DNA from 3 places in the Nonomuraea sp. NPDC003709 genome. Region 3 is predicted to be linked to each of the others. Evidence: riboswitches for the same ligand, from Rfam matches in the RefSeq annotation. Region 3 holds a riboswitch; each other region holds the start of a gene.
What was found. A riboswitch is a leader RNA that binds a small molecule or an ion and turns the genes downstream of it on or off. The one in region 3 is predicted to bind S-adenosylmethionine.
Positions count from the first base shown of each region.

Region 1: linked by a shared signal. The riboswitch ahead of ABZX61_RS11260 (aminotransferase class V-fold PLP-dependent enzyme) and the one ahead of ABZX61_RS42915 (GNAT family protein) in region 3 are both predicted to bind S-adenosylmethionine.
Region 2: linked by a shared signal. The riboswitch ahead of thrC (threonine synthase) and the one ahead of ABZX61_RS42915 (GNAT family protein) in region 3 are both predicted to bind S-adenosylmethionine.

Region 1 covers NZ_JBEXMW010000003.1:555,400-558,667, reverse strand. Annotated here, with positions in the region: gene ABZX61_RS11270 (cytochrome P450) at 1-197, opposite strand, end outside; gene ABZX61_RS11265 (TerC family protein) at 207-944, opposite strand; SAM riboswitch class IV at 1,057-1,172, shown strand; gene ABZX61_RS11260 (aminotransferase class V-fold PLP-dependent enzyme) at 1,299-2,510, shown strand; gene ABZX61_RS11255 (DoxX family protein) at 2,519-3,169, opposite strand.
Region 2 covers NZ_JBEXMW010000055.1:28,939-32,206, forward strand. Annotated here, with positions in the region: gene ABZX61_RS64195 (trehalose-6-phosphate synthase) at 1-944, opposite strand, end outside; gene ABZX61_RS64200 (RNA polymerase sigma factor) at 976-1,530, shown strand; SAM riboswitch class I at 1,610-1,751, shown strand; gene thrC (threonine synthase) at 1,765-2,997, shown strand; gene ABZX61_RS64210 (MoaD/ThiS family protein) at 3,022-3,268, shown strand, end outside.
Region 3 covers NZ_JBEXMW010000018.1:148,157-151,424, reverse strand. Annotated here, with positions in the region: gene ABZX61_RS42920 (hypothetical protein) at 12-416, shown strand; gene ABZX61_RS42915 (GNAT family protein) at 591-1,220, opposite strand; SAM riboswitch class I at 1,228-1,328, opposite strand; gene ABZX61_RS42910 (Ig-like domain-containing protein) at 1,413-2,594, opposite strand; gene pyrE (orotate phosphoribosyltransferase) at 2,875-3,268, shown strand, end outside.

The DNA.
Region 1 (3,268 bases), on a different contig from region 3:
AACTCCTCGTTGGTGGCCACGTGGAGGTGGGACCGCCCCAGGCGGCGGTCCCTGAGCAGGGCGTTCACGTCGGCATGACGTGAGATCAGCCACTGGTTCGTCGGCTCGAAGTAGCTGACCGGCGCCTCGCGCCTCAGCTCGTCGTACACCCGGTACGGGTGCGCCACGAAATCCGGATCCCAAGGGTCAAATCGCACTATTTCATCTTAAGGAGTGGGATCCTCCTGTGGCGCCGTCCGCTTGCTCCGCATCCGGATGTTCAGCAGCTCGACGACGAGCGAGAACGCCATCGCGAAGTAGATGTAGCCCTTGGGGATGTGCTGGCCGAAGCCCTCGGCGATGAGCACCACGCCGATCAGCACGAGGAACGACAGCGCCAGCATCTTGATGCTCGGGTGCCGGTCCACGAACCTGCTGATCGGTCCCGAGGCGAACAGCATCACCAGCACCGCCACCACGACCGCCGCGATCATCACGCCGAGCGTGTCGACCATGCCGACGGCGGTGATGACGGAGTCGAGCGAGAACACGATGTCCAGCACCATGATCTGGATGATCACCGAGGCGAAGGAGGCGACCGCGGCCTTCTTCCCGTCCTTGCCCACGGGACCGTCCATGCTGTGGCCGATCTCGGTGACGCTCTTGCCCAGCAGGAACAGGCCGCCGAGCAGCAGGATCAGGTCGCGTCCCGATATTTCGTGACCGAAGACGGCGAACAGCGGCTCGGTGAGCTGCACCACCCACGACAGGGCGAGCAGCAGGAGCAGCCGGGTGATCAGGGCCGCGCCCAGGCCCAGCACCCGGGCTCTGTCCCGCTGTTCGGAAGGTAGTTTCCCGGCCAGGATGGAGATGAAGATGATGTTGTCGATCCCCAGCACGATCTCCAGGGCGACCAGGGTGAAGAAACCGATCCAGATCTGCGGGTCGGTTACCCAGTCCAACATTTACGCACCTCCATGACACATGAGCGGGATTTCCGGTAGCAACGAGTCAGCCGCCGGATAAGTTCACCGACTTGCGATCGATGGAGGGGATTGGGTTATAGTCTCCGCCGTAGGTCATGAGTGCCAGCGACAAGCCCCGGCTAGCTGGCCGGCAACCCTCGCGTCCGCGGCGGGGTGCCCCGGGTGAAGACCTGGTCCGTCACGAAGTGTGGCGGGCAAGCGCGGGCTCCGTGGCTGCTTCCAGGGGTCCGATGACCCTGAGGGAGATGTGCCGTGTCCACGTTGACGATCTTCAGCTCCGTCCCCGCTCGCGCCGCCGAGGCCGAGGCCGTCCCGGTTACCACGGGCAGGCCGATCCCCGCCGTGCTCGGGGCCGACCTCGAGGTGCCGGTCAAGGGCGGCCGGCTCGTCGGCTACGCCAACCTCGACTACGCCGCCAGCGCCCCCTGTCTCGAGCCGGTCAGCGCCGCCGTCACCGCCGCGCTCCCGGCCTACTCCAGCGTCCACCGGGGCGCGGGCTACGCCTCGCAGCTCACCACCGCCCGCTACGAGCAGGCCCGCCACACAGTGCGGGCGTTCGTCGGGGCCCGCCCGGACGACGCGGTGATCTTCACCCGCAACACCACCGACGCCACGAACCTCCTGGCCCGCTGCCTGCCCGCCGGCACCACCACCGTGGTCTTCGACACCGAGCACCACGCCTCTCTCCTCCCCTGGGAGAAGTCCGTACGGCTGGCGCCGCCCGCCTTCCCCGGCGAGGCCGTCCGCGCCGCCGACGCGGCCCTGGCCGGCATCGACGGCCCCAAGCTGCTCGTGGTCACCGCCGCCTCCAACGTCACCGGCGAGCTGTGGCCCATCGCCGCCCTGGCCCACGTCGCGCACCGGCACGGCGCCCGCATCCTGGTGGACGCCGCCCAGCTCGTACCGCACCGGCGGCTCAACCTGACCGCGCTCGACCTGGACTACGTCGCCTTCTCCGGGCACAAGCTGTACGCGCCGTTCGGCGCCGGGGTGCTGATCGGGCGGCGGGACTGGCTCGCGGACGGCGAGCCGTACCTCAAGGGCGGCGGCGCGGTGCGCTCCGTGGGCGACGACACCGAGTGGCACGACGACCCGGAGCCGCGCCACGAGGCGGGCACCCCGAACGTGCTGGGCGCCATCGCCCTGGCCGCCGCCTGCGACGCGCTCACGGCCACCGGCTGGACCGCGCTGGTGCGGGAGGAGGAGCGGCTGATCGCGCGCCTGCGGTCGGGGCTGGCCTCGATCGAGGGCGTACGGGAGCTGTCGCTGTGGGGGGACGACCACCCGCGCGTCGGCATCGTGTCGTTCACCGTGGCCGGCTACTCGGCCCGCGAGGTGGCCGAGGTGCTGTCCGGCGAGTACGGCATCGGGGTGCGCGACGGCAAGTTCTGCGCGCACCCGTTCGTCCGGCACCTGTTGGGTGAGGCCGACGGCGGATGTGAGGACGGCACCGCCTCCGCGGTGCGGGCCTCCATCGGCATCGGCTCCACGCAGGAGCACGTGGACCGGCTGGTCGAGGCCGTGCGGGACCTCGTGAATCGCTGAGTCGGCCGCTAGACGGCGTCGGAGCGGTTCGGCGGCTTGCGGTGCGGCGGCGGCTCGTCGGAGACCAGGGCGTCGATGTCCCTCATGTCGTCGTCGTTGACCCCGCCGGCCCGGTGCTCGGTCGGCTGCCTGGGCACCCGAGGCGCCTCGGCGGGCGTCGTGAGGCCGGCGGGCCTGGTCGTGACGTTCGACGGCTCCGGACGCTGTGGCCGCGCGGCGCTTTCCTCCTCGGCGGCCCGGCGTTCCGAGCGCCGGCGGAACATCGCGGCGAAGATCCCGTCGATCCCGATCCGGCCGCCCCCCAGCGCCAGGAACAACAGGGCCAGTGCCCCGAGCGCGCCGGGCAGCTCCCAGCCGCCGGCGCTGGACAGCACCCCGTGCCCCGCGTGCACGTACGTGATGGCGCCCAGCATGTTGATCAGCAGCAGCAGCCCCACCAGGCGCACCAGCAGGCCCAGGATCAGGAAAATGCCGCCCGCCATCTCGATGAGGGTCGCGAACATGGCGGCGAGCTCCGGCATCGGGATCCCCATCCCCTTGAACGCCTGCCCCGTGGCCGCAAGGCCGCCCTCCCACTTCTGCGCGCCGTGGACCAAGAAGATCACGCCGGTCACCACCCGTGCGATCAACGCCGCGACATCAAACACAACTCTCTTCATGGTGTTATCTCCCCCCGGTTCCTTGTATTCCTCCCCGTGTCCGAGTTAGGGATGCGTTTCCGTACCATTCCTTGACCCGGCCCCGCCCTGGCCCAGCAA
Region 2 (3,268 bases), on a different contig from region 3:
TTGCCGTGCCACTCCGGGTGCGCGGCGAGGAACTCGCGGTAGGCCACCAGGCCGCGCACGATGTTCTTCGACAGCTCGGTGCGGTCGATGCGGACGATCAGCCGGCGGTCGCCCACCTGCTCCCTGAGCGCGGTCATGTGCGACTCGACGTCGGGCTCGACGGCACGCTCCCACAGCGCGTCGCCGTCCACGCCGAGGCTGTGCACGCCGATGCGGGTGGTCCGGCCCTCGTGGGTGACGCTGCGGCCCACGCGGTCGACCTCCGCGCCCAGCAGCGCCTCACAGCAGTCCATGAACGCCTGCGCCCACCTGTCGGCCAGGAACCCGGCGTGATCGGCCCCCAGGATGCCCTCCAGGACCTCTCCGACCACCTCGTCGGGCAGCAGCGAGAAGTATTCGGGGGGCGCCCACGGGGTGTGGCTGAAGTGGGCGATGCGCAGGTCGGGCCGCTCGGCGCGGAGCATCGCCGGGGTCAGCGTCAGGTGGTAGTCCTGCACCATGACGCGGGCGCCGTGGCCGGCCTCCTCGGCCAGCGCCAGCGCGAACGCGCCGTTGTAGTCGCGGTAGGACTCCCACTCGCGCTCGAACCTCGTGCCGAAGTTGGGTGAGTTGGGGATGTCGTAGAGCAGGTGGTTGACGAACCACAGGGTGGAGTTGGCCACGGCGTTGTAGGCGCGGTGGAAGGTGGCGGGCGGGATGTCGAGCATGCGCACCGGGCCCGTGTCGTAGCCGGCGTGGTCGATCCGGCCGCCGGGCACCAGGCGCACGGCGCTGCGGTCGCCGTCGGACAGCGCCGCGCACACCCACAGCATGCCGTCCTTCCTGGCCACCTCGGACAGTGCCGAAACCAGGCCGCCGCCACCGCGTTTCATGGTCAGCTCGCCGTCGTCCGAGACGGTAAAGGAAACGGGCCCTCTGTTGGAGGCCACCAGGACGCTGTTCATCTACGCTCCCTTCGCCCATAGGATCCCAGCTATGGCGCTAGATGAGCTAACCGAGGAACTCGCCCGCTCGGCCGCAGGAGGAGATCATCGCGCACTTGGCGAGCTCCTGGCGCGGATCGAGCCCGATGTGATGCGACACTGCGCCCGGATCCTCCCCTATCACCAGGATGCCGAGGAAGCCTCGCAGGACACGTTGCTGGCCGTGGCGCGCAACATCGGCCGGTTCGAGGGCCGGGCGCGGTTCAGCACCTGGCTGCACATCGTGACGGCCAACTGCGCGCGCACCACGTACAGGTCGCTCAAACGCCGCGCGGCCGAGCAGACCTCGGACGAGCTGCCCACGCAGAAGCCGGACGTGGCGCGGGTGAGCGTGATCGCAGGCTCGCGGCTCGACCTGCTCGACGCCATGGAGGCGCTGGAGGCCGACAAGCCCGACCTGGCGCAGGCGCTGGTGCTGCGCGACATCGTCCAGCTCGACTACAACGAGGTGGCCGAGCAGCTCGGCATCCCCCTGGGCACCGCCAAGTCGCGCATTCATCAGGCCCGCAAATACGTGCAGGGAGTGCTGGGTGATGATTATCGCTGAGACGCCACGTCTCGCATCTTGAGACGGGTGGCCATTTGGGCCCCATGGACGGGTAGAGTCCTTTTCAACAACTGAATATTGCTCATCCAGAGGGGTGGAGGGACCGGCCCTGCGAAGCCCCGGCAACCCTCCCGGTTTGAGACTCGCGACAGGGCGAGGCCGACCGGGACAAGGTGCCAATTCCGGTCTGCGGTCAAGGTGGCCGCAGGCGAAGATGAGGGAAGGCCTCGCTTCATGTCGCTCGACTTTGGTCCTGCTGTCGGTCTGTCCTGCCGTGAGTGCGGCACGCGTTACCCGCTCGGTCCGAGCTTCGCGTGTCTGGAGTGTTTCGGGCCGCTCGAAGCGGCCTATTCCTTCGGTACGGTGACCCGCTCCGACATCGAGTCTGGTCCCGCCAACATCTGGCGTTACCGGTCGCTGCTCCCGGTGCCGGTTGACGTCGCCAGTAAGCCCAATATGAACCCCGGCTGGACCAAACTGGTCAAGGCCGGAAACCTCGGACGCGCACTCGGTCTCAAGAACCTGTACGTGAAGGACGACTCGGGCAACCCCACCCATTCCTTCAAGGACCGGGTCGTCGCCATCGCCGTCGAGGCGGCGCGTAACTTCGGCTTCCACACCCTTTCCTGCTCCTCCACGGGCAACCTCGCGGGCGCGGTCACCGCGGCGGCGGCGCGCGCCGGGCTCGAGGCGTGCGTGTTCATCCCGGCCAACCTCGAAGCGGCCAAGATCGCCATGGCTCGCGTGTTCGGCGGGAAGCTGATCGGGATCGACGGCACCTATGACGAGGTCAACCGGTTCTGCTCCGAGCTGATCGGCGACCCGCTGGGTGACAAGTGGGGGTTCGTCAACGTCAACCTGCGGCCCTACTACGCCGAGGGCTCCAAGACGCTCGCGTACGAGATCGCCGAGCAGCTCGGGTGGCGGTTGCCCGAGCAGATCGTCATCCCCATCGCCTCCGGCTCGCAGCTCACCAAGATCGACAAGGGCTTCCGCGAGCTGGTGCAGCTGGGGCTGGTCGAGGACACGCCGTACAAGATCTTCGGAGCGCAGGCGGCCGGGTGCTCGCCGGTCTCCACCGCGTACAAGGCGGGGCACGACGTCGTGCAGCCGGTCAAGCCCGACACCATCGCCAAGTCGCTGGCCATCGGCAACCCGGCCGACGGGCCGTACGTGCTCGACATCGCCCGGCGCACCGGAGGGGCCGTCGAGGACGTCACGGACGCCGAGATCGTGGCCGCGATCAAGCTCCTGGCCTCGACGGAGGGCGTCTTCGCCGAGACCGCGGGAGGGGTGACCGTGGGCGTGCTGAAGAAGCTCGCCGAGAGCGGGCGGCTCGACCCCGAGGCCGAGACCGTGGTCCTCAACACCGGCGACGGGCTCAAGACACTCGACGCGATCAGCGACGACGCCCAGCCCACAGCCGTGATCCGGCCCTCCCTCGACGCGTTCCGCGCGACTGTCTGACAACCAGGAAAGGCGAGTTAAACCATGAGCGTTTCGGTGCGGATTCCCACCATTCTGCGCACCTACACCGGGGGCAACGCCGAAGTCAGTGGCGAGGGCGCGACTCTTCGTGACGTGCTTGCCAAGCTCGACTCCGACTACCCGGGGATCGGCGCGAGAATTCTGGATGAATCGGGCAAGATTCGTCGTTTTGTCAACGTTTACGTTGGGGAAGAGGACGTCCGTTTCGCCGACGGGCTCGACACTCCGGCACCTGAGGGCACTCAGATCT
Region 3 (3,268 bases):
AGTACAGCACCATGTCCATCACCCTCATCGACCAGGACAAGCTCACCCTGCGGACCGCCGCGTGGGGCGCCGTCTCCCTGATGTCCGCCGCTGGTGCCGCCGGCTCGGCCCACAAGGTCGCCACCGAGGGCTCCATCGCCCTGACCTCCGCGACCGGCCTGGTAGGGCACGTGCTCACCAAGGCGCCCAAGGGCGTGAAGTACGGCAAGTCCGTCGCCGACCTCGCCGACCTGGTGCTGCCGGCCCTGACCGCATCCATGAGCCTGCTCAAGCAGCAGGATCCGGCCGAGGCCGACAACTTCCGCAGCACCGTCAGCGTCGCCCTCGAAGCAGCCGCCCGTACCCACCAGGGCCGGCCCAGTCCCACTCTGGTCGAGATGACCCGCAAGATCACCGCAGCGCTCGACGCTGCTTGATGGGATGTCAACCTCGTGTCACGGGGTCCGCTCCGGACCCCGTGACAAGGCGGCGTGACGGGTCAGGCACGGGTCGAGTCCCGCCACCGGGCGGCCAAGCTGGTGGGCGCCGAACTTACCGACAGGCAGTGTTCAGACGCTCAGGGGCGCCTCACCGCACCCAGCCGAAGCTTCTCAGAGGGCCGGCGAACGGGAGCTCACGGCGGTGAGACGGGCTTGCAGTGCCGGTTTGACGGTTGGCCAGTCTTCGGCGACCACTGCGAACATGGCCGAGTCGCGGACCTTGCCCTCCTCCCCGTGCGCCCACGACATGGACCAGGCGCGCAGCACGCCCTCGAAGGGGATGCCGAGGTGTTCCAAGGCCTGGCGGCACCGGTGGTTGCGGGCGTCGGTCTTCAGGTCGACGCGGGCAACGCCGAGCGTGTCGAACGCATACGACAGCAGCAACAGCTTCGCCTCGGCATTGATCCCGGTGCCCTGCGCCGAGGCGGCCAGCCAGGTGAAGCCGATCTCGATCGCGCGCAGGTCCGGCCGGTCCGGCCACCTGCGGGGATCCCACAGGCCGGTGCAGCCCACCGCCTTGCCGTCGGTAAGCCGAACCTGCGCGAATGGGGTCAGCCCGTCGCGGACGAGCTGGGCCGCCAGGTAGTCCGGTATCTCGCGAGCGCGAGGCACCAGCGTGAAGTCGTAGGACGACCGATCCTCCTCGGCCGCCTCCGCGAGATCCGGCGCATGTCGCATCGCCAGCGGCTCCAACCGCACCAGATCCCCGGAAAGGACAGGAACATCAAGCCGCACGCTCATCAGCTCTCCCTCATCGTTCCTGGCATTGGCACCTTTCCCGCGGGTTTCCCGCCGGGGAGGTTGCCGGACCGTCACAGGGCCAGGTCCCTCAGATCCTCTGGATGAACTACCGAGTCGAGATCATGCCCGCACAGGCGGACACCGTCAATTCGCAAGCGGGTCCGCCCAATCAAACCGACGCGGTTTCTCCCATCAGGCGTTGATCGACCTGCCGAGGGCGCTGCCCGCGAGCCAGTCGTCCCATGACTTCGCCCACGGCGTCGGCCCGTTGCCGAACTCGAGCTTCCGCGACGTCCCCGTGACCTCGATGATGTCTCCCCGCTGCGTGAAGTTGTAGAACCAGCGGGCGTTGGCCATGCTGGCGTTCACGCAGCCATGGCTGACGTTGCTGTTGCCCTGCGCGCCGGTCGACCAGGGCGCGGCGTGGAAGAACATGCCGCTGTAGGTCATCCTGACATTCCACTTGGTATGGGCGTAGTACTCGCCGGGCCTGCCGATGGTGGCCGAGTCCATGAGGGTCGACGCGGCCTTCTCCTGGGCGATCATGACGCCGGACCAGCTTTCGTCGCCCTTCTTGCCCAGGCTGACCGGGATGGCCTTGACGACCTTGCCGTTCTCCCGCACGACCGCCCGGTGGGTGGCATTGCGGATCTTGGTGATGTGCTCGTCGCCGACCGTGAACGTCAGGCTGCGGTCCCTGGTGCCCCACAGGTCCCGGCCCGCGCGCAGCCCGGCCAGGTGCGCGACCACCGTGATCTTCTCGCCGACAGGCCAGTACTCGCGCGGCCTGAACTGGACCTCGCGGTCGCTCACCCAGCTCCACGCGCCTTCGACCGGCTTCGACATCCGCACCTCCAGCGACCTCTCGACCGCGGCCCGGTCGCTCCTGGCGGTCATGGGGCGCGACAGCAGGAGCTGGACGGGCATGCCGACGCCGACCTTCTCGCCGTCCAGCGGGGACATGCCGCTCTCCAGCACCCGCTTCGGCTTGAGCGTGGTGAACGTGGCCCGCGCGGTGACGGGTTTGCCGTCCCTGCCGGTCGCCTGCGCGCTGACCGTGTACGCGGTCGAGGGCCGCAGCGGCCACGTGGGGTGCCACGTCCCGTCCGCGCCGAGGGTTCCGCGGACCTCATGCCCCTTGGCGTCGGCGACGGTCAGCTTGGTGACCTTGCCGTCGGTGGCCTTGACACTGACCCCGGCGTCCGGGGGCACCTTCTTCGTGCCGTTCGCCGGGATGATCGACAGCTTGGCTGCGAGGGCCCGCTCCTGTGGGCCGGCGGGCGGTGGTGGGTTCGAGCCACCCGAGGTGCAGCCTGCGGTCAGCAGCAGCGTAGCCGTGAACGTGCTGACGAGTATGGTTCGGCCGTTCCGCATCGTCGATGCCTCCATTCCCCGACAAATAGGCATCTTTCGGACAAGACGGCCTATTAGCGATACGGAGAGCTATATGCCCATAACTGTGGGTAACAATGCAAAAGTGCCTTGATCGATGCGGCAGGTTGCGAGGCAGGCGTATCCAGAGGGCGTCTGCGAGATCGAGGAGTGGGACCTCGGGACGTGGCACCCGCCCACCATGAGGTGAGGCCGTTCTTGCTTCTCGGCTGTGTGGGCGGCCCTGAGCGCGTCCGCCATACCTCTGGGAGACTGGGTGCCTGTGACGCGCTCTGACCTGGCTCGCAGGATTCATGCCGCAGCCCACCTCACCGGCCACTTCGTGCTCCGCTCAGGACGTACCGCCACCGAGTACTTCGACAAGTACAAGTTCGAGGGTGATCCCGTTCTGCTGGATGACATCGCTCGGGCGATGGCGCCCGTGGTCCCGGGGGACATCGAGGTGTTGGCCGGGCTTGAGATGGGCGGGATTCCGGTGGTCACCGCGCTTGGCCGGCACACCGGTCTGCCGTGTGCGTTCGTCCGTAAGCAGGCCAAGGCGTACGGGACCTGTCGTCTGGCCGAGGGTGCGGATGTGGTGGGGCGGCGGGTTCTGGTGGTTGAGGATGTTGTCACCAGCGGTGGCCAGATCGTCCTGTCCACTGCTGAGCTGCGGA